DNA from 4 places in the Comamonas jiangduensis genome. Region 2 is predicted to be linked to each of the others. Evidence: predicted binding sites of a transcription regulator. Region 2 holds the regulator's gene; each other region holds the start of a gene.
The links. The regulator FNR, encoded in region 2, switches genes on or off when oxygen is low (the NO sensors DNR and NnrR bind a similar motif). The targets are predictions, from matches to a motif close to TTGATNNNNATCAA.
Positions count from the first base shown of each region.

Region 1 (5,165 bases), on a different contig from region 2:
CATCAAAATCTCCACCTCATTGCGGGCGGCCATGGCTGCAGCCAGCTCTGCCGCGGCATGGCTGTGCTCCACGGAGATAATTTCTGCGCCTTCCAGGCTGATTCCAGCCTCTTGCGCTACACGGCGGATACGACCTTCCGGGCCAATCAGCACCGGAACGATCAAGCCATGGCGCGCAGAGTCCATCGCACCACTGAGCGAGCCTTCATCACAAGGGTGTACAACAGCGCAGCGCACCGCTTCCAGCGTCTCTACCCGTGACAGCAACTCCTTGAACCGTGCCTCGGGATCGAACAGCTGAATCTGCGGCGCATCAATCTTGGGCACTTTCACCTTCTGCGTCGGCGGCATCAGCTTGGCCTCGCCCTTGAGCACCACCTCCCCCTTTTGGTTGGTGACTAGGCAGTCCATCTTGACGCGCTTTTTCTCGTCGTCCTTCTCCGCCACCGTAGCCACCACGGTCAAGGTATCGCCAATGCGCACGGGTTTGGTGAACTTCAGCTCTTGCCCCAGATAAATGGTGCCTGGGCCAGGGAACTGCGTACCAAACAATGCAGAGATCAAAGCAGCGCCCAACATACCGTGTGCAATCACGCCATGGAACATGGTCGCATCGGCATATTCGGCATTCAGGTGAGCCGGATTGATATCACCCGAGACCGCCGCAAAGGCTTGGATATCTTGCAATGTCACAGTGCGCAGCAAACGCGCGCTGTCGCCCACCGCCAGCTCGTCATACGTCACGTTTTCCATCCAGTCTATGGCTGGTGCTTGGGTATTCATACGGCTCTCCCTTAATTTACATCTTCTACATCTGCAGTGGCAGGGCACTGCAGCAGTTTTCCCAATGTCGGGCGTTAATCGACAGCGTGCACGCCACCATCCACATAAATGGTCTGCCCGGTCATGCCCGATGCCGCGTCTGAACACAAAAATGCGCTCAGCTGGGCAATTTCTTCCAGCGTCACCAGGCGCTGCAGCGGTGCCTTGGCCTGGGCGGTAGCCATCAAGCCATCAAAGTCTGCAATCCCAGATGCTGCACGCGTCAAGATGGGGCCCGGAGAGACCGCATGCACGCGGATGTTCTGTGGTCCCAACTCCATCGCCATATAGCGCACCATGGACTCCAGGGCTGCTTTCACCGGCCCCATCAGCCCATAGTTAGGCACTGCTTCACCGGAGCCCAGATAGCTCATGGAAAGCATGCTGCCACCATCTTTCATGTGCGGCGCACACAACTTCGCCAGCTCCGCAAAGGAGTGGCACGACACGCTCACGGCACGGGCAAAACCCTCGCGCGAGCTGTCCACCACATCACCTTGCAAGTCTTCCAAAGGCGCCCAAGCAATCGAGTGAATCACGAAATCCAGCTTGCCGAACTTGTCTACTGCATGCTGAACCAATGCTGCCAGCTGCCCGTCTTCTTCGACGTTGCAATTCACCAAGTCCACACCAATCGGCGCTGTCAGGGGCTCCACCCATTTGCGCGCTTTTTCATTCAGGCAAGAAGCCACCACCTCAGCACCTTGCGCTCGCGCCAATGCTGTGCAGCCCCACGCAATCGAGCGCTCGTTCGCCACCCCCAGAACCAGCCCTTTTTTGCCTGCCAAAGTAAATGCTGCTGCATTCGTCATCTCATCACTCCCTCTTTTGTTATGTAGAAAGCAGGCAATGCCTTGCATTGCTGCCTTGCGCAACCTCTTGCGTGGGCCTGAAGGCCCTTAATCTGCGTAACGCACCATGACGTATTCACCAGGCGCATCGCACACCACGTGCTCGGCTTTGATGGGTTGGGCTTTGACCGCTGCGCCTGAGCGCTGCTTGATCCACTGGTCCATCGCCTCCCACCAGGAGCCCTGTACCACGGGGGTCTGCGCTGCCCAGTCATCGGGATCCATCCAGCCTGCACCGTCTTCCACGCTGGCGATTTGATAGCTGCGACGTGGGCGCCCCGGCTCGGACACGATCCCGGCGTTGTGCCCGCCTGCAGCCAGCACAAAAGTCACATGCGTGTCCGTCTGCAAGTGGATTTTGTAGACCGACTTCCACGGCGAGACGTGATCCCGGGTGGTTCCCACCACCATCATGGGCGCATCAATATCCATCAGTGCCACCGTAGCACCCGCAAAGCGGTACTGCCCGGCTGCCAACGCATTGTTCAAAAACATCGAGGTCAGATATTCGTTGTGCATGCGTGCGGGCAACCGGGTCTGGTCCGCATTCCAGCTCATCAAATCAAAACTGGCGTCATCCTCACCCATCAGATAGCGCCGTGTGTTGCGCGACCACACCAAATCCTTGGAGGCCAAGAACTGGAAAGATCCGCCCATCTGTTTACCTGACAGATACCCCTTTTCATTCATGCTCTGGCGCAAATTGGCCAGTTGCGCCTCGTCGATAAATACACCCAACTCCCCGGGTTCGGAAAAGTCGGTTTGCGCCGCCAGCAAGATGACCGAACTGAGTTCGGGCATATCGGAGGGAATCAAGGCCTGCTCTTTTTCTGTGCGTGTTTTCTTGCGCTTCAGGCGCCCCAAGGCGGCCGCTGCAATCGCCAAGAAAGTACCTCCCAAGCAGTACCCCATGGTGTGGATGCTGCGAGCACCGGTTACCGTTTTGACAGCAGCCATCGCCTGCAAGACACCTGTACTCAGATAGTCCTGCATCTTCAGTTCTCGGTCTGATGCGTCGGGATTGCGCCAAGACACAATCAGCACGGTGTGTCCTTGCCCGACCAAGTACTTCACCATGGAGTTGTGCGGCGACAAATCCAAAATGTAGTATTTCATGATGCAAGACGGCACGATCAGCACAGGCTCTGGCAGCACTTTGTCAGTGCTGGGGCTGTATTGAATCAGCTCAATCAAATGGTTGCGAAACACCACTTTGCCGGGCGTGCAGGCCACGTCTTTGCCGACGGCGAACTCCAGTGGCTCCAGCGCTTGCGCTGGTGTATCGGCTTTGGCTTGGTGTGCCGCTTGCTGATCTTGCACAAACAGCTCAAAGCCCTTGCGCAAGCTTGCGCCCTGCGTTTCCTTGGCCTTGGCCAGCACCTCGGGATTGGTAATCGCCCAGTTGGAAGGTGCCAAGGCATCCATCCACTGCCGGGCAAAGAAATCCATCAGCTGACGGTGATGGCGGGTCATACCTTCCACCTGCGCTGCCTCCCGCCACCAGCGGTCACTGGCCTTGAAGCCCTCCTTCATGGCGCTGTAAGGCCACTGCTGCCATGCGGCGTCTTTGAAGCGCGCATCACGCTCACCCGCAGGTTGCACACTGGCTTGCGCAGCCTCCTGCGCCAGATGCAGCGCACGTTGCGCCAGTGTCATTTGCTTGCCGGGGGAAGATGCCAAATTCATGCACCAGTCGGCTGTTGCCAACCCCAAGGCCACGGGCGACAGGCCCATGGTCGAAGCACTCAACGCAGCGCGTACGCGATCATCCAAAGTTTGAGCAGCTTCAGCTTGCAAATCTTTCTGGTTATTTTCAGCAGTCACTTCATCTCCATGCAGCGTTACAGCTTGTATCAAGCCCGAAACATCTGATTCTCAAGAAAAGAAGGACTTCCACCAAATCCAAAGGCTCCGGCCTTGACACTGATCAAGCTTTCATCGCACTACTGTCTTCAAAGTATGCAATAGACGCTTTGGTCGCCGGATTGTCCGGACAGACGTTCCAGCTAGGGCAAAGCGCCCCCGTTACAGCTCGTGCAATATTTACTTTTTGTAAACAGACGACGCACAGCGCACTCCTCCTGCACTGTAGGACTCCAGCGCACATTCAGTCCGCTGCCACAGACGTTTTCTCTGCGTGTGACAGCACCATGCATGCCGCTTTTTCGGCCACCATGATGGTGGGCGCATTCGTGTTACCACTTGGAATGCTCGGAAAAATAGAAGCATCCACCACCCGCAGCCCGAGCACTCTGTGCACACGCAATTGGCTATCCACCACATCCATCGCCCCATGCCCCATACGGCAGGTGCCCACGGGGTGGTAAATCGTGTCTGCAGTTTGCCGCACCCACTGTGCAATTTCCCCAGGCGTTTGCGCGCAGGCGGAATGAGGCAACTCTTGCGCGCCATGCCGCGCCAAAGCGGCTTGCGCCAAGATGCGGCGCGCCATTTGCACCCCCCGGACGGTACGCTGCAAGTCGTCTTCCACTGCCAAGAAGTTGGGGTCGATCAAGGGCAACGTCAACGGGTCTGCACTGCGCAGCCTGACCGTGCCACGGCTTTGTGGGCGCAGCACACACACATGGCAGGAAAAACCATGCCCCCAAACGGTCTGGCGCCCATGGTCGATGAGTTTGGCCACCACAAAATGCAGTTGCAAATCAGGCCGCGATACTTCGGGGCTGCTTTTCAGAAAAGCCCCTGCTTCCGCAAAATTGGTGGTTAGCCTGCCGGTTCGCTTGCTGTGCCACTCCCATGCGCCTTGCACCATGTGCATCAGCCCTGTCGCGGACCAACCAAAGGACTGCGTCAGCTGGGGAGCATCTGCCACCAGCAGCGCATCCAGATGGTCGTGCAGGTTGTGGCCCACGCCTGGCAAATCATGCACAGGCTGCACACCCACCTCTCTCAAATGCGCGGCAGGCCCGATGCCCGACAGCATGAGTATCTGCGGCGACAACAACGCACCGGCACTCAACAACACCTCGCGGCGCGCATGCACTGTGTGGCGCACACCGCCACGCACATATTCCACCCCCGTTGCACGCAGTCCTGCCTTGGTAGTTGTGAGCACAATCCGCAGCACCTGCGCCCCGGTACGTACCTGCAAATTACGGCGCCCCCAATGCGGTGTGAGGTAAGCCTTGGCGGCACTCCACCGCTCCCCATTTTTCTGGGTCACTTGGTAAAGCCCTACACCTTCTTGGCTGCCGCCATTGAAGTCTGTATTGCGCGCAAACCCCGCTTGCACGCCCGCTTCGACAAAGTCCTGACTCAAGCTGTTGGGCTGCTGCAAGTCCGCCACATTCAACGGCCCGCCTTGGCCATGCCAGGCGTCGGCCCCGCGTTCGTTGTGCTCCGCCTTCAAAAACCACGGCTTGACATCTGCCCAAGCCCACCCGGGATTACCTTGTGCCGCCCAGCCGTCATAGTCTTGCGGCTGCCCCCGCAGATAAATCATCGCGTTGACCGAACTGCTGCCCCCCAGCA
Region 1 is NZ_JARXOV010000006.1:32,854-38,018, forward strand. Features, by position in the region: gene QEP12_RS06485 (bifunctional enoyl-CoA hydratase/phosphate acetyltransferase) at 1-783, opposite strand, end outside; gene fabI (enoyl-ACP reductase FabI) at 858-1,634, opposite strand; gene QEP12_RS06495 (PHA/PHB synthase family protein) at 1,722-3,497, opposite strand; gene QEP12_RS06500 (GMC family oxidoreductase) at 3,781-5,165, opposite strand, start outside.
Region 1: QEP12_RS06495 (PHA/PHB synthase family protein) is a predicted target of FNR. The motif match lies at 3,591-3,604, and genes of this name have one in related genera.

Region 2 (5,165 bases):
CGCCAAGTGCATCACCACCCACACCGGGTGCAAGGCAGAAGTTTGATCAGAAAACCATGCTACCTGCTCCATGGCAAAAGCAGAAATGGCTCCTAAGACACCGTAGCCAGCCAGACGGCCCATATGGAATTGAAGCGCACTCCAGTTCCATACCGTGGTGTGCCGCGACAACTTGCCGTGCATTTGCACCGCCGTGCCATGGCCTTGAATGACGGCATGACAAGGGGCTGCACACATGGCAAGACAATGGGGCCCCCCCACGAGCCCCATAAAGAAAGCGGTCCAAAGCAAAGAAAAAGTCATAGGGATCAGATGATCCGCGAGAACCTGGCTCTGTTGCGGTCTGCTTGCAAATAACGGTCAAAGACCAAGGCTACGCCGCGCACAAAGAACCAGCCCTTGGCAGTCACCGTGAGGCAGTCGTCCGTAATTTCTACCAAACCTTCGTCTTGCTGCGCAGCCAAAGCTTCGATTTCAGCAGCAAAGTACTGCTTGAAATCAATCAGCCAAGCGCTGTTGATAGATTCAAAAAACAGCTCGCCCTGGCACATGATCGTCATGATGACGGCACGGCGAATCGTATCGTCGCGGGTCAACGCGAGCCCACGGACAACAGGCAGCCGCCCTTGATCCAGAAGGTCGTAATACTCTTCCAGCGTCTTGGCATTTTGGCTGTAGGTTGCACCCACGCGACCAATCGCGGAAACGCCCAAGGCGATCAAATCGCAGTCTGGCTGCGTGCTATAGCCTTGGAAATTACGGTGCAAGCGACCTTGGCGTTTCGCAATCGCCAATGCGTCTTCCGGCAACGCAAAGTGATCCATTCCCACATAAACGTAGCCAGCTTCAATAAAGCTTTCTATGGCAGAAGACAACATACCCACCTTGTCGGGGGCTGATGGCAAGTCTGCTTGCAAGATACGGCGCTGTGGCTTGAAGCGCTCTGGCAAGTGCGCATAGGCATACAGCGCAATACGATCTGGGCGCAACTCTGTCACCTGTTTGAGCGTGCGAGCAAACGATTCGGGATTTTGCTTGGGCAAGCCGTAAATCAAATCCACATTCACCGACTGAAAGCCCAGTTCGCGCGAAGCAGCCACCAAATCAAACACCTGCTCCGCAGGCTGCTCACGGTGCACCGCTTTTTGCACTTCCGGATCAAAGTCTTGCACCCCAAAGCTCAAGCGGTTAAAGCCTATTTCTTTGAGCACTGCCAGGCGTTCACGCGTCACTGTGCGTGGATCAACTTCGATCGAGTACTCACCCGCCGCCTCAAACACAAACCGCTCACGCAGCATGCGCCACAGGTTACGCAGCTCATCGTCTGTCAAGAAAGTGGGCGTGCCGCCTCCCACGTGGAACTGGCTCACAACCTGCCCACGACCACAGTGCTGCAGATGCAAATCAATTTCGCGCTCCAAATAGCGCATGTATGTCACAGCACGTTCATGGTGCTTAGTGATGATCTTGTTGCACGCGCAGTAGTAACACAGGGAGTCACAAAATGGAATGTGCACATAGAGCGACATCGGCTGGTTTACAGCAGCTGCAACTTTGCGCTGCTTCAACGCCAAGATATAGTCACTATCACCAAACGCCTCCACAAACCTATCCGCAGTGGGATAAGAGGTGTAGCGCGGGCCTGGCACGTCATAACGACGCAAGAGTTCGGGGGTGACGACGGTCATGAATGAATCTTTTCCTTGATGACCATACTTTGCAACAATCGGCCACGTTTATCCTTGACGTGAATCAAGAGGTTGATGTACAAGGAATGTCACAATTTGAGCGACATCATTCCTTACTCCTTCGAGCTATCCCATAGTCTCTTATCTGATTTTTTAACTGCACAAGTCATCTTCTTACACAAGACTCTTGGGCTTTCGAGTACATGACTCCTCCAACCATCAAAGTTACCTGCTCCAACTGCAATTTGCGTGAACTCTGCATGCCCATGGGCCTGAATGAGCAACAGTTGCAGCGCATCGATGACATTGTGGCTACCCGCCGCAAAGTCAAACGCGGAGCAACACTGTTTCGCAACGGAGAAGCATTCACATCGCTGTACGCCATTCGCACGGGCTTTTTCAAAACCTGCGTGGCCACAGAGGATGGTCGCGACCAAGTGACTGGCTTCCAGATGGCTGGTGAAATCATTGGCCTGGACGGCATCGTCAATGACCACCACACCTGTGATGCCGTAGCACTGGAAGATGCCGAAGTCTGCGTCATGCCTTTTGACGGATTGGAAGAAATTTCGCGTGAAGTGACGGCCTTGCAAAGCCATGTGCACAAGGTCATGAGTCGCGAGATTGTGCGTGAACACAGCGTCATGCTACTGCTGGGCAGCATGCGTGCCGAAGAGCGCTTGGCTGCTTTTATTCTGAACTTGGTACAACGCCTGCATGCACGCGGTTTCTCCTCGTCTGAACTGGTGCTACGTATGACACGCGAAGAAATTGGCAGCTACCTGGGCCTGAAGCTTGAAACAGTCAGCCGCACCTTCTCCAAATTTGTGGAAGAAGGCATGGTTGAGGTGAAACAGCGCCACGTGCGCATTTTGGACACTGCTGCACTGCAGCGCTTGGTCAACAGCCAGCACGAGTGCAACAAGTAAGCGCTCTGGCTTTCCCATAAAAAAACCTCCCAAGCCTACGCTGGGAGGTTTTTTTATGGGCGGTTTTTTATGCCGCGACTGCCACAACACTATCTTCGTTACATGCTAGGCTGGGCGTTCACTTCTGAAGCAGAAATAGACAGCAAAACCGTCAAATATCCAGCAACCACAAAAACCACCCAAAAAGCAAAAAAGGCCAGGGTATAAATCGCCGTGCGAGATAGCTCAATCCCTTGCCCCAGCCACAACATATCGTGCGGGTCGAATGCGGCAAACACCAGCATTTCCATCACACCAGCTGCCAAAAAAGCGGGCCAAACAATCCACATTAAACGTCGTGTCCACATGTGCACTCCTTTGCGTGAATCATGTGGACATTGTGAGCACCATTCCCAACCAGGCTGCGTGGGACAAACGCTAAATAAAAATAATAGCTGCCAGCGCAATATTCACAATGACTTGTGCATTAAAAGCACTTGAAGTCAGCATATTTAAAGCGCAGGCAGCTACTTTTTTTAAAATAAACCGTTATTTAGGTGCCAGATTGGGCAAATCAGCATCGGGGGTTGTCACATGGTTACGCGCAGCACCCGCTGGCGCCAAGCTCTTTTCGATGTGGCGCAGTTCCTGGTTGATATTCAGGCCCTTTTGGTAGTAATCGTTGTCCACAACGGGATCCGCGCCATTCATGGCAATCATGGCCGTCGCAATACCTGCCACGACCACCACGGCAGGCCCTGCGAACACCAACCATACGTGGCCATATTTCCACCAAGGACCTGATGGCACTTCCAGCTTTTTTGCTACCTGAGACATAACCCACTCTCTTTCCATCAAACGCAGTGTGCAAGCACTCAGTCTTGCACACCAACAATGCTGCGTTCTTAGCGAGGCACTAAGAAAACTGATTTTTCAAGCACATGGCCTTTGCCACTTTGCGCCGTGATTTCAAACTCAATAGGATGTGAACCAGGTTCAGCAGTTCCATACGGAATTTGTACACGCACGGCGACACCGCGCGTTTGGGCGGAGTCCACGTCCACGGTAGTGCCTTCTGCCATCGCAATGCCCTCCAGCCCCTTCACAGCAACGCTATAAGTTTGGGCTTGCTCCGTAGCATTCATCACCTGCAAACGATAGACATTCTCCAGCTTGCCACCGGCCACAATCCGCGCCAACGATGCACGATCCCGAATCACATCAACCTTGAGGGGCTCTCGCACCGCCATACTAAAGACCATGGCCGACGTCAAACCTACCAAAATCATGGTGTAAATCAGCACGCGGGGACGCGCAATACGGCGCCAAATTTGCGCGCCGGTCCAGCCTTGGCTCACCGCGTTTTGTGTCGTCAAGCGTATCAACCCACGCGGATAGTGCATGTTGTCCATCACGTTGTTACATGCATCCACACACAAGCCACAACCGATGCATTCGTACTGCAAACCATCGCGAATGTCGATTCCAACCGGGCAGACCTGTACACACAACTTGCAGTCGATACAGTCGCCCAAGCCTTGGGCTTTGTAATCCAGGTCTTTTTTGCGAGGGCCACGGTTTTCACCACGCTTGGCGTCATAGCTGACGACCAATGTATCTTTGTCAAACATCGCGCTTTGGAAGCGCGCATAAGGGCACATGTACTTGCAAACCTGCTCACGCATGTAGCCCGCATTGCCATACGTCGCAAAACCGTAAAACAACACCCAGAAAATCTGCCAGCCGCCTTGGAGCGCCAGCAACTCTCCACCCAACTCGCGGATAGGCACAAAGTAGCCTACGAAGGTAAAGCCCGTCCACAGCGCCAAGGCAATCCACAAAAATTGTTTGAGGGTTTTGCGCCAGATTTTTTCCAGCGTCCAGCCACCTTGGTCCAAGCGAATACGCGCACTGCGGTCACCCTCGACCTTGTGCTCGATCCACATAAATATTTCGGTATATACCGTTTGTGGGCACGTAAAGCCGCACCACAAGCGCCCGGCCACCGCAGTAAATAAAAACAGCGACAGCGCACTGACAATCAGCAAGGCCGTCAGGTAAATGAAATCTTGCGGATACAGCACGTAGCCGAACAGATAAAAGCGTCGCGCACCCAGGTCAAACAGGACCATTTGGCGCTGGCCCCAATCCAGCCACGGCAAACCATAAAAAATCAGCTGCGTCAGCCACACCATGGCCCAGCGCCAGCTCATAAAACGTCCGCTGATGGAGCGCGGATAAATCTTCTTGTGCGCTTCAAAAAACGATATGGTTTTTTCCTGGCTATCCGCTTTGATAGGAATGATTTTTTGCGGTTTTTTTTGCTCGGAACTCATGAGTCAAACTCCCTAAATCGCACCAAAGAAAAAGGCGGCACACAGTGCCGCCTTCACGATCGCCACAACGATCAGTTGGTTGCTCCAGGCTTGCTATTAGACAAGCCCCAAACATAAGCAGTCAAAACGTCAATCTGCGCAGGAGTCAATTTCTTGTTCTGTGCAGGCATTTCGTTCATCTTGCCGTTAGTGATGATGTCCACAATGGCTTGCTCACCCCAGCCATGCAGCCA
Region 2 is NZ_JARXOV010000002.1:139,903-145,067, reverse strand. Features, by position in the region: gene QEP12_RS02150 (sulfite exporter TauE/SafE family protein) at 1-303, opposite strand, end outside; gene hemN (oxygen-independent coproporphyrinogen III oxidase) at 309-1,688, opposite strand; gene fnr (fumarate/nitrate reduction transcriptional regulator Fnr) at 1,892-2,617, shown strand; gene QEP12_RS02135 (hypothetical protein) at 2,716-2,907, opposite strand; gene QEP12_RS02130 (FixH family protein) at 3,146-3,433, opposite strand; gene ccoG (cytochrome c oxidase accessory protein CcoG) at 3,502-4,932, opposite strand; gene ccoP (cytochrome-c oxidase, cbb3-type subunit III) at 5,004-5,165, opposite strand, start outside.

Region 3 (5,165 bases), on a different contig from region 2:
CCCACCGCAATGTGCGCAATGTGAAGACGTTTTTTGCCACCAAGCGCGCCAAGTTCAGCCCCCACCTGCCGCAACTGGCACACAAACCCGAAAACGCTTGAGCACCCTGAAGCAATATTAATAGCTACCAGCGCAGGCTATATAAGCACTAGAGGCCTATTGAATGCACAATCAAACAGCGGCCGGCCAGTCCAGGTGCACGGTGCAACCGGCTTGCACCTGCGACTGCACCTCCCAGCGGGCACCATGGCGCTGTGCCACCGTGTGCACCAGCGCCAGGCCACAACCCACACCGGCAAACTCGCCCTCCCGGTGCATGCGCTGAAACAGCTCGCCCAGGCCTTGTGCACGGCTGGCGTCAAACCCCACGCCGTTGTCTTGTACCGTCAAGCGCCAGCCGCCCGCTGCCAAAGGCTGCGCCTCCACACACACCTGCGGCTGTGGCTGCGTGGCAGAGAATTTGACGGCGTTGTCCAGCAGCGCTTGCATGGCAGAGCGCAGGCTGTCGGCATCGGCCATCACCCACACGGGCTGGTCTGGCAACACCCACTGCACCTGCGGATGCTGTGCTTGCAGAGGCTGCGCCGCCGCTTGCACCAGCGCCGACCAGTTCAGCACCTCCAGGTGCAAGGCGGTGCGAGCCATGCGTGAGATGTGGGCCAAGCCATCGAGCATGGCGCTCATCTTGCGGGCTGATTGCTCCATCGTGGCCGCAAACTCGCGCGCATCTTCTGCGGCGTAGCCCGCTTGGGGCGCTGCTGCCGCCAACTCTTCCACCGACTCTTTGAGCAGCGGTGCAAACGAGACCACATGCCGCAAGGGCGCGCGCAAATCGTGCGCAACGGCGCGCATCCAGGCCTCGTGCGCCGCATGCAAGCGATCCAGCTCAGCCCGCTGCTGCGCAATCAATCCCAGCGCTGCTTCGAGCGTGGTGGGCACAGGGGTGAACGCATGCATGGCAGGCTCCTTGACAGATTAGGGCTTGGGTTGTTTGGCGGGGCGCGTCCAGTTGGCAATACTGACTTGCTTGCCACGCGCCACGCTCAATGCACCCGGCTCGGTGCTCTTGGTAATGGTAGAACCACCGCCCACCGTACCGCCAGCGCCAATCGTCACCGGTGCCACCAGCACGCAGTTGCTGCCCACGTGCACATCGGCCTCAATCACCGTGCGGTGCTTGTTGGCGCCGTCGTAGTTAGCGGTGATGGAGCCCGCGCCGTAGTTCACCCGCTCGCCCACGCTAGCATCGCCCAGGTAGGCCAAGTGGTTGGCCTTGGCACCGTCGGCCAAGATGGAGTTCTTCACTTCCACAAAGTTACCGATGTGCACCTCCTTGCCCAGCTGCGCGCCGGGGCGCAAGCGGGCAAAGGGGCCAATCAGCGCACCTTCGCCCACGCTGGCGCCCAACTTTTCACCATCAATGTGGGTGTAGGGGTGAATCACCGCGCCCGCCGCAATCGTGGCATTGCTGATGTGGCAGTAGGCACCAATGCTGGCGCCTTCACCCAGTTCCACCTTGCCGGTGAAGATACAGCCCACATCAATTTCCACATCCGGCCCGCACAGCAGTTGCGCCGCATGACCGCGCACATCGTCACGCAGGTCAAAGCGGGCGGGGTCGGCCAATCGAATGCCTTGCTCCATCAAGCGGTGTGCCTGGCGCTGCTGGTGGGCCCGCTCCAGCTCGGCCAGTTGCAGCGGGCTGTTCACGCCAGCCACCTGCACGGCATCCGTGATGCGGTGGGCCACCACGTCCACACCATCGGCCACCGCCATGGCAACAATGTCCGTCAGGTAGTACTCGCCTTGGGCGTTGTGGTTGTTCAGTTGCGCAAGCCAGTGCGCCAAGCGCTTTGCGGGCACGGCCATGATGCCGCTGTAAATCTCGGTGATAGCGCGCTCGGCGTCGCTCGCGTCTTTTTGCTCAACGATGCGCTGCACCGTGCCTTGGGCATTGCGCACGATGCGGCCATAGCCCGTGGGGTTGTCCAGGGTGACGGTCAGCAGCGCCATGCGGCTGCCGCCTGCAGCTTGCACCAGGTCTTGCAGGGTGGATGCCTGGGTCAGCGGCACATCGCCCGAAAGCACGATCACCATGCCGTCCTGCGCCAGCGCAGGCACAGCCTGCTGCACGGCGTGGCCGGTGCCCAGCTGCGGCTCTTGGCGCACAAACTTCAAATCCAAAGCCTGGCTGCTGCGGCCTTGGGCGATGGCGGCTTCTACTTCTTGCGCACCATGGCCGGTAATCACCACGGCCGAGCGCGCCTGCAACTGCGCGGCCGTATCCAGCACATGCTGCAGCAAGGCACGGCCCGCCAGTTTTTGCAACACCTTGGGGTGCTTGCTTTTCATGCGGGTGCCTTTGCCGGCAGCCATGACGACGATATCAAGGGGTAGTGCGTGAGAGGAGGACATAAAAATCACTTGTGAAGCCAGCTACGGCCAGCGCTATGCGCCAGATTATCCCGCGCTGGCACACCTGCGCGTGAACACCTCGGCCAGACAGCCATCTGATTGGCGTGGGGCACACACGACAGGCTGCCCCGAAGTGTTTGACCTGCGTCAGCAAGCGCTGGGGGCGCCTGGGTTGCCCCCTTGGAGCCGCGTGGCCCTTTCTGCATTCTGTACAGCTTCGCGCCGCGCACACTGCCCCGCGCGCTTTCTCTCCGCCTTCTCAGAGTGAATTGAAAGGATCGTTCATGACCTTTATGCCGTGGTCCAGTGCGCTCATGCTGGGCATTCCGCGCATCGATGCGCAGCACCAGACGCTGGTGCAATTGATCAACACCTTGTATGACGAGCTGAGCAACCCCATTCCTGAGCGTGCCGTCATCGGGCAGGTGCTTGAAGGCTTGGTCGATTACACCCACAACCACTTCATTGAAGAAGAGGTGATGTTCCAGCGCTACGGCTATCCGCAAACGGCCGAGCACACTGCCGAACACGCCCACTTCACCGCCCAGGCCATGGATTGGCTGCTGCGCTTTGAGGCCGGGGAAGATGTCGACCTGGAGGCGCTGGACTTTCTCAAAGACTGGCTGCGCTGCCACATCCTTGAAGAAGACCGCGCGTATGTACCGTTTTTCCAAGCGACCCTCGCCGCAGACGACACCGCATCAGCGCCACCCATAGCCATTAAAAAGTGAGCTACTGGCGCTTGTATTTCATGGCTTTCAAATACCAAACACTTTAAAACCCTTATTTCACAAGCGCAAACAGCTCATTTTTTAAAAGCAAAAAAGCCGCCGCCTTTTCCAAGGCAGCGGCTTGGGGGACGCGCAGCGCCCATTCTCTCCAAGCTGCAGGTGAATTGCGACTTCTGGCTGCTGGCTTGGGCAGGCCAGTGCGTCGCCAACGGTCAGGCCAGCGTCACGCGGGCAAACTTGCGCTTACCCACCTGCACCACAAAAGTGCCCGACTCTACCTTCAGGCCGCGGTCGCTGATGACGGTGCCGTCAATGCGCACGCCGCCGCCGTCGATCAGGCGGTTGGCTTCGCTGGTGGAAGGCGCCAGGTTCGCTTGCTTGAGCAAGGCACCAATCCCCATGGGCGCACCCGACAGGCTCAGCTCCGGGATATCGTCGGGAATGCCGCCCTTGGCACGGTTGTTGAAGTCTTGCTCGGCCGCATCGGCAGCTGCAGCGCTGTGGAAACGCGTGGTGATTTCCTTGGCCAGCGCCACCTTGGCGTGCTTGGGGTTGCCGCCCGCAGCAATCTCAGCCTTGAGCTGGGCAATGTGCGCCAGGCTCTGGAAGGACAGCAGCGTGTACCAGTCCCACATCAGGTCGTCCGAAATCGACAGCACCTTGGCGAACATGGTGTTGGCGTCTTCCGTAATGCCGATGTAGTTGTTCTTGGACTTGGACATCTTGTGCACGCCGTCCAGGCCCACCAGCAGCGGCATGGTGAGTACGCACTGTTGCTCTTGCCCATACTCGGCCTGCAGATGACGCCCCATCATCAGGTTGAACTTCTGGTCTGTGCCGCCCAGCTCCAGGTCGGCCTTCAAGGCCACCGAGTCATAGCCTTGCAGCAGCGGGTACAAAAACTCGTGCAGGCTGATGGAGCTGCCTTCGGTAAAGCGGGTGTGAAAGTCGTTGCGCTCCATCATGCGTGCCACGGTGTACTTGGCCGACAGCTCAATCATGCCGCGCGCGCCCAGCTTGTCGCACCATTCGCTGTTGTAACGCACCTCGGTCTTGGCCGGGTCCAACACCTTGGCCGCCTGGGTGTAGTACGTCTCGGCATTGGCCTGGATTTGCTCTGCGGTCAGCGGCGGACGGGTCGAGTTGCGGCCCGAAGGGTCGCCAATCAGCGTGGTGAAGTCACCGATCAAAAAGATCACTTGGTGGCCCAAATCCTGCAACTGGCGCATTTTGTTGAGCACCACGGTGTGCCCCAAATGGATGTCCGGCGCTGTAGGATCCAGACCCAGCTTGATGCGCAGCGGCACCCCGGTTGCCGCCGAACGCGCCAGCTTTTGTGTCCAGTCAGCTTCTGGTAACAATTCGTCAACGCCGCGCAAGGTGATTTCAAGCGCTTGTCTTACAGCCTCAGTGACCGGGTATGTTGTAACAGCATTTTGATTCATAAGGGTTTTTTCCAGCGCGGGGTATAGGCCCCCCGGTATAATTTCGGCTCGATTGCAGTGACCAATTCTAGTCGGCAAGGCATTTACATACTGGTAAATGGCCACTATGCTGACAGAACGCGTGCCCCATGCCTCACATGCCTTTCCGTCTTCAAGGTACGCACACTTCCCAGGAACCCAGGTTTTGAATCACAAACTAGTTTCTGCCGGCAGTGCTTTCCTTGCACAGCTGGCACAGTCCATCCAGCGCCACCCGAAACGCCTAACCGCCGCGATTGCGACCCTCATGCTCACCGCAGGAGGTGGCGCCTTCGCCGTTGCGTCCCTGGGTCCAGATCCTGCCGACATGCCTGTCCGCACGCTCACCCAAACGATCCCCTCGCTGGTCGAGGGCAGCACGCTGGCCGATCTGACAGATCTGAACGATTTTTCGCTGTTCCGCACGGACTACACCCGCTCCAGCGATACCCCAGAATCGCTGCTGCAGCGTCTGGGGATTGCAGACCCCAGCGCTTCGGCCTTTTTGCGCAGCAATGAGCTGGCTCGCCAGCACGTGTTCAGCCGCAATGGCCGC
Region 3 is NZ_JARXOV010000006.1:9,005-14,169, forward strand. Features, by position in the region: gene QEP12_RS06380 (Lrp/AsnC family transcriptional regulator) at 1-101, shown strand, start outside; gene QEP12_RS06385 (sensor histidine kinase) at 172-957, opposite strand; gene glmU (bifunctional UDP-N-acetylglucosamine diphosphorylase/glucosamine-1-phosphate N-acetyltransferase GlmU) at 976-2,415, opposite strand; gene QEP12_RS06395 (bacteriohemerythrin) at 2,700-3,146, shown strand; gene tyrS (tyrosine--tRNA ligase) at 3,359-4,591, opposite strand; gene QEP12_RS06405 (M23 family metallopeptidase) at 4,776-5,165, shown strand, end outside.
Region 3: QEP12_RS06395 (bacteriohemerythrin) is a predicted target of FNR. The motif match lies at 2,553-2,566, and genes of this name have one in related genera.

Region 4 (5,165 bases), on a different contig from region 2:
CTGGTCGCTGATGCCCGCCACATAGTTGCACAGGGTCAAGTCTGTGGCTAAAAAACCGACGTCGGCGGTGCGTTCGTAGAGGTTGCGCACCACGATGTCGATGACATGGTGCGCGCAGGTGGCAATTTCTGACAGCACCTCGCTGACAGATTCGGACACCATTGAATGCACCAAGTCTTTTTCCAGCCGCTGAAAGCCTTCGCGGGTGGCGGCCATCATGGGCAGCATGCTGTGCGCCTCTTCGGCGCAGTGCATCTTGGCCGATGACTCAATCAAACGCCACATCAGATTGAGTTCGTGCAAGGAGCGCTCGCACCGGGCGACATCCCGCATATACGGGATGAAGGTGTCCATATGGATATCGTTCTCGCTAGCCATGTCTGTCTCCCTCGGACAGGACTGGTGGGTGATCAAAAAATGCCCAGCCTGTGTAACTGTCTGTTAGCAAGAGCCAGGCCAAAAATTGACGCGAGTTAAACCAAATCGATGTTATGGACTTGAACCGTGCCGCTGGCGCGATCCTCTAGATAGCGCTGCAAGGTAATACTGACGGTGCGAAAGGCCAGCTCGTCCCAGGGAATGTCTTTGGCCTCAAAGAAGCGCGCTTCAATCGTCTCGTGGCCGGGGTTGAGGGTTTCACTGCGCAGGCGTGCGCAATAAAACAGGTGTACCTGGCCGACACGGGGCACGCTGATGACAGAAAACAGGCGCCCCATCTCGATGTCGGCGCCGGCTTCTTCGTCGGTTTCGCGGGCCGAACCTTGGGAGGTGGTTTCGTCCAACTCCATAAAGCCAGCAGGCAAGGTCCACTTGCCCCAACGTGGCTCGATATTGCGTTTGCACAGCAAGATACGGCCATCGTCCAGCACGGGAATGCACCCCACGACGTTGAGCGGGTTTTGGTAGTGCACCACGCCGCACGCCGGGCAAATGGCGCGGATGCGGGTGTCACCGTCGTCGGGCACTGCGTGCTTGACCGCTGCGCCGCACTGGTTGCAGAACTTGATGGGGGGGCGAAAACTCATGCGTGCAACGTAACTTATGCGGTGATGTTGACGCGCAGCGTACCCAGGCCGCTGATACCGCCTTCCAGCACATCGCCGGTTTGCACTGCACCCACGCCCTCAGGCGTGCCTGTCATGATGAGGTCGCCTGGCTGCAACTCCCAGGCGTGTGAGAGGTGCTCAATGGTTTCGGCAATGTTCCAGATCAACTGGCTCACGTTGCTGCGTTGGCGGTCTTGGCCGTTGACTTGCAGCCAGATCTCGGCGTGCTGAACATCGCCTGCCTGAGCCGCAGGCGTGATGGCGCTGATGGGCGCGCTGGCTTCAAAGGCTTTGCCAATGCACCAGGGGCGGCCTTGCTTTTTCATGTCGTTTTGCAAGTCGCGGCGCGTCATGTCCAGGCCTACGGCATAGCCCCAGATGTGCTCCATGGCTTGTGCGGCGGGAATGTGCTTGCCACCTTTGCCAATCGCAACCACCAGCTCAATCTCATGGTGCAGATTGCTGGTCAGGCTGGGGTAGGGCATGGACAGCGCAGCACCTTCGTCGGCGCACAGCACGGCGTCAGCAGGCTTCATGAAGAAAAAAGGCGCTTCGCGGCCGGTAAACCCCATTTCCTTGGCGTGTTCGGCGTAGTTGCGTCCCACGCAGTAAATGCGGTGTACGGGAAAGCGTTCGGAGTGGCCGACCACGGGCACGCTGGCTTGGACAGGAGGGGGTAACACAAAGCGCATGGCAAATCAGGCAAAGCGATGGAAGACGCAAAGTGTGCCACGACTGGACGGCGCATTTCGCAGGTTATGCTGCGTGGGTGACTGATACCTCGCATCTTGCGCAGCGGTGGCTGCAACCTGACTGGCCGCGTATTCCCGGTGTATGCGCCTTGTTCACCACGCGTGAAGGGGGGTACAGCGCTGCGCCCTGGAATTCCATGAACTTGGGCGATCACGTACGCGATGACCCGGCACACGTTGCCGCCAACCGGCAAGTGCTGTCATCGGTCATTGCCAGCCTTTCCCGGCGCCCGGTGCACACGGTTTTTTTGCAACAAGTGCATGGCTGTGATGTGCAAAATTTAGAGCACTCGTCGCACGATGGACAAGCGTTTGATGCCTGTTTGACAGATAAATCCGGGGTGGCGTGCACCATTATGGTGGCCGATTGCCTGCCTGTGCTGATGGCCCACCGCAGCGGGTCTGTGGTGGCAGCGGCGCACGCAGGCTGGCGCGGGCTGGCAGGGAGGGGCGGCCAAGGGGTGCTGGAGGCTACGTGGCACGCTTATGCCGCCAAGCTGCAGCAGCCAGCAAGCGCTGCGTTGGCAGCCGACACCCAGGTGTGGCTGGGCCCTTGCATTGGCCCGCAGGCTTTTGAAGTGGGTGCAGAGGTGCGCTCTGCTTTCACGGCCAGCTCGCCGCAAGCTGCACAGTGTTTTGTGCCCGTGCCGGGTAGCGCTGGCAAGTGGCTGGCCAATTTGCCGCAGCTGGCCCGCCAGCGCTTGCAGGCGCTGGGCCTTCAGCATATTTACGGCAACGATGGGTCTGCGCAGTGGTGCACGGTCAGCAACGCTTCACAGTTTTTCTCGCACCGGCGCGATGCTGCTGTCCTCGGTAGCACCGGGCGTATGGCCGCTTGCATCTGGAAGGTGTGAAGGCGCCTTGCTGTGCAGTGCGGCCTGCGCCTCATCGTAGACGCGTTGCTCTGCTTCGCGGCGAGCCTTGAGTTTGCGCTTGCGCTCGGGCGTGCCCAAGATGTAGATCAGGATGGCCATGGGCAGCAATCCATACAAGGCAAAGGTAATGATGGCGCCCAAAATGCTGCCTTGCGGGCTGGCCGCTTCCGCGACCGCCATCATCACAGTGACGTAAAACCAAGCAATCACAATCAAATACATGGCTGAAATGTGCCCGAAATACGGGGGCGCTGGGCTTGAATTCCCTTGATTCGAGTCAATGGGCCTGGTTTTTGCATGAAACAGCACGTGCGTTCGATTGCCACAAGCCGGAGCCTACGCAACAATCAGCCATTACAAGGCCAAGCCGTATAGCGCTTGCCAGCCACAAGGAAGACAAGTATGAGTTCAGAGGCCTCTTGGAACCCCGGTGTCCCACAGTTCCAGCAATTTTTTACGGAGCAGTGGGCCAAGGCCTTGGCGGCTTTCCCCGCAGCCTCTCCCGATACTTGCCCCACCGCAGCGCTGAAGTTTGATGCCGCCAAGCTGCAAGAGCTGCAGCAAGCCTATGTCCAGGAAGCCAGCCAGCTGTGGAGCCAGGGGCTGGCGGCCACTGCGAACTTGCAGGACAAGCGTTTTGGGAGTGCGCCGTGGCTCAGCAATCCCGTGGCCGCGTTGACCGCATCCAGCTACCTGCTCAACGCCAAAGCGCTCACGGGCTTGGCCGATGCCGTACAGGCTGATGAGAAAACGCGTGCGCGGATTCGCTTTGCTGTAGAGCAGTGGGTGGCCGCCATGTCGCCCAGCAACTATTTGGCGCTGAACCCTGAAGCCCAGCAAAAAGCCATTGAAACCAAGGGTGAGAGTTTGGCCAAGGGCATTCAGAACCTGCTGCACGACATGGAGCAGGGCCATGTCTCCATGACCGATGAAAGCGTCTTTGAGGTGGGCAAAAACGTCGCCACCACCGAAGGGGCTGTGGTCTATGAAAACGAAATTTTCCAGCTCATCGAATACAAGCCTTTGACAGCCAAGGTGCATGAGCGGCCGTTTTTGCTGATTCCGCCGTGCATCAACAAGTACTACATCCTGGATTTGCAGCCCGAGAACTCGCTGGTGCGCTATGCCGCCAGCCAGGGGCACCGCACTTTTGTGGTGAGTTGGCGCAACCCGGGCGAGGAGCAAGGCCATCTGACCTGGGACGATTACATCGAGAACGCCGTCATCCGCGCCATCCAGGTGGTGCAGGAAATTGGCGGTGCCGATCAGATCAACGCGTTGGGCTTTTGCGTCGGCGGCACCATGCTGACCACGGCTTTGGCGGTGCTGGCGGCACGCGGCGAGTCGCCTGTGGCCAGCGCAACGCTGCTGACCACGCTGGTGGACTTTACCGATACCGGCATTCTGGATGTTTTTATCGACGAAACCTTTGTGCAAATGCGTGAACTGCAGATGGGGCAGGGCGGTTTGCTCAAAGGCCAGGAGCTGGCCTCCACGTTCAGCTTCTTGCGCCCGAATGATCTGGTGTGGAACTACGTGGTGGGCAATTACCTCAAGGGCGAAACCCCACCGCCGTTCGACTTGCTCTATTGGAACAGCGACGCCACCAATTTGCCCGGCCCCTGGTACAACTGGTATTTGCGCAATATGTACCTGGAAAACAATTTGGTGAAGCCCGGCAAATTGACGGTATGCGGGCAGTCCCTGGATTTGGGGGCCATCGATATTCCGGTCTACATCTACGGTTCGCGCGAAGACCACATCGTGCCTATCACGGGGTCGTATGCCACCACCCAGGTGCTGCCAGGCGCCAAGCGGTTTGTGATGGGGGCTTCGGGCCATATTGCCGGGGTCATCAATCCCCCCGCCAAGAAAAAACGCAGCCACTGGATTCGGCAGGACGGCGTATTGCCCGCCACACATGCGCAGTGGCTGGAACGCGCGCAGGAGCTGCCCGGAAGCTGGTGGACCGACTGGTCGCAGTGGTTGCAAAGTCACGCGGGTAAACCCGTTGCTGCCCCCAAGCGCTATGGCAGGGGCACTAAATACCAGGCACTGGAAGCCGCGCCTGGCAGTTACGTGCAGCAAAAGGCGTAGCTTGTCATATATATTTCATGCATGAAAACAGGCTGTAGCGCTTATAAATAGTGCGCTACGTGCTACGAAATCATCACAAGGGAGCATCCAATGGAAGACATCGTCATCGTTTCAGCTGTGCGTACAGCCGTGGGTAAATTTGGCGGCGGTTTGGCCAAAGTGCCCGCGGTGGACTTGGGCGCCACCGTGATCAAGGCAGCGCTGGAGCGTGCCAAAGTGCCTGCAGACCAAGTGGGTGAGGTCATCATGGGCCAGGTGCTGACCGCCGGTGTCGGGCAGAATCCCGCGCGCCAAGCCATGATGAAAGCGGGTGTGGCCCAGGAAACCCCTGCGCTGACCATTAATGCCGTGTGCGGTTCCGGGCTGAAGGCCGTCATGTTGGCCGCGCAAGCGGT
Region 4 is NZ_JARXOV010000023.1:54,747-59,911, forward strand. Features, by position in the region: gene QEP12_RS15780 (chemotaxis protein CheW) at 1-378, opposite strand, end outside; gene QEP12_RS15785 (NUDIX hydrolase) at 474-1,025, opposite strand; gene QEP12_RS15790 (fumarylacetoacetate hydrolase family protein) at 1,040-1,738, opposite strand; gene pgeF (peptidoglycan editing factor PgeF) at 1,816-2,652, shown strand; gene QEP12_RS15800 (hypothetical protein) at 2,572-2,895, opposite strand; gene QEP12_RS15805 (PHA/PHB synthase family protein) at 3,076-4,770, shown strand; gene QEP12_RS15810 (acetyl-CoA C-acetyltransferase) at 4,861-5,165, shown strand, end outside.
Region 4: QEP12_RS15805 (PHA/PHB synthase family protein) is a predicted target of FNR. The motif match lies at 2,941-2,954, and genes of this name have one in related genera.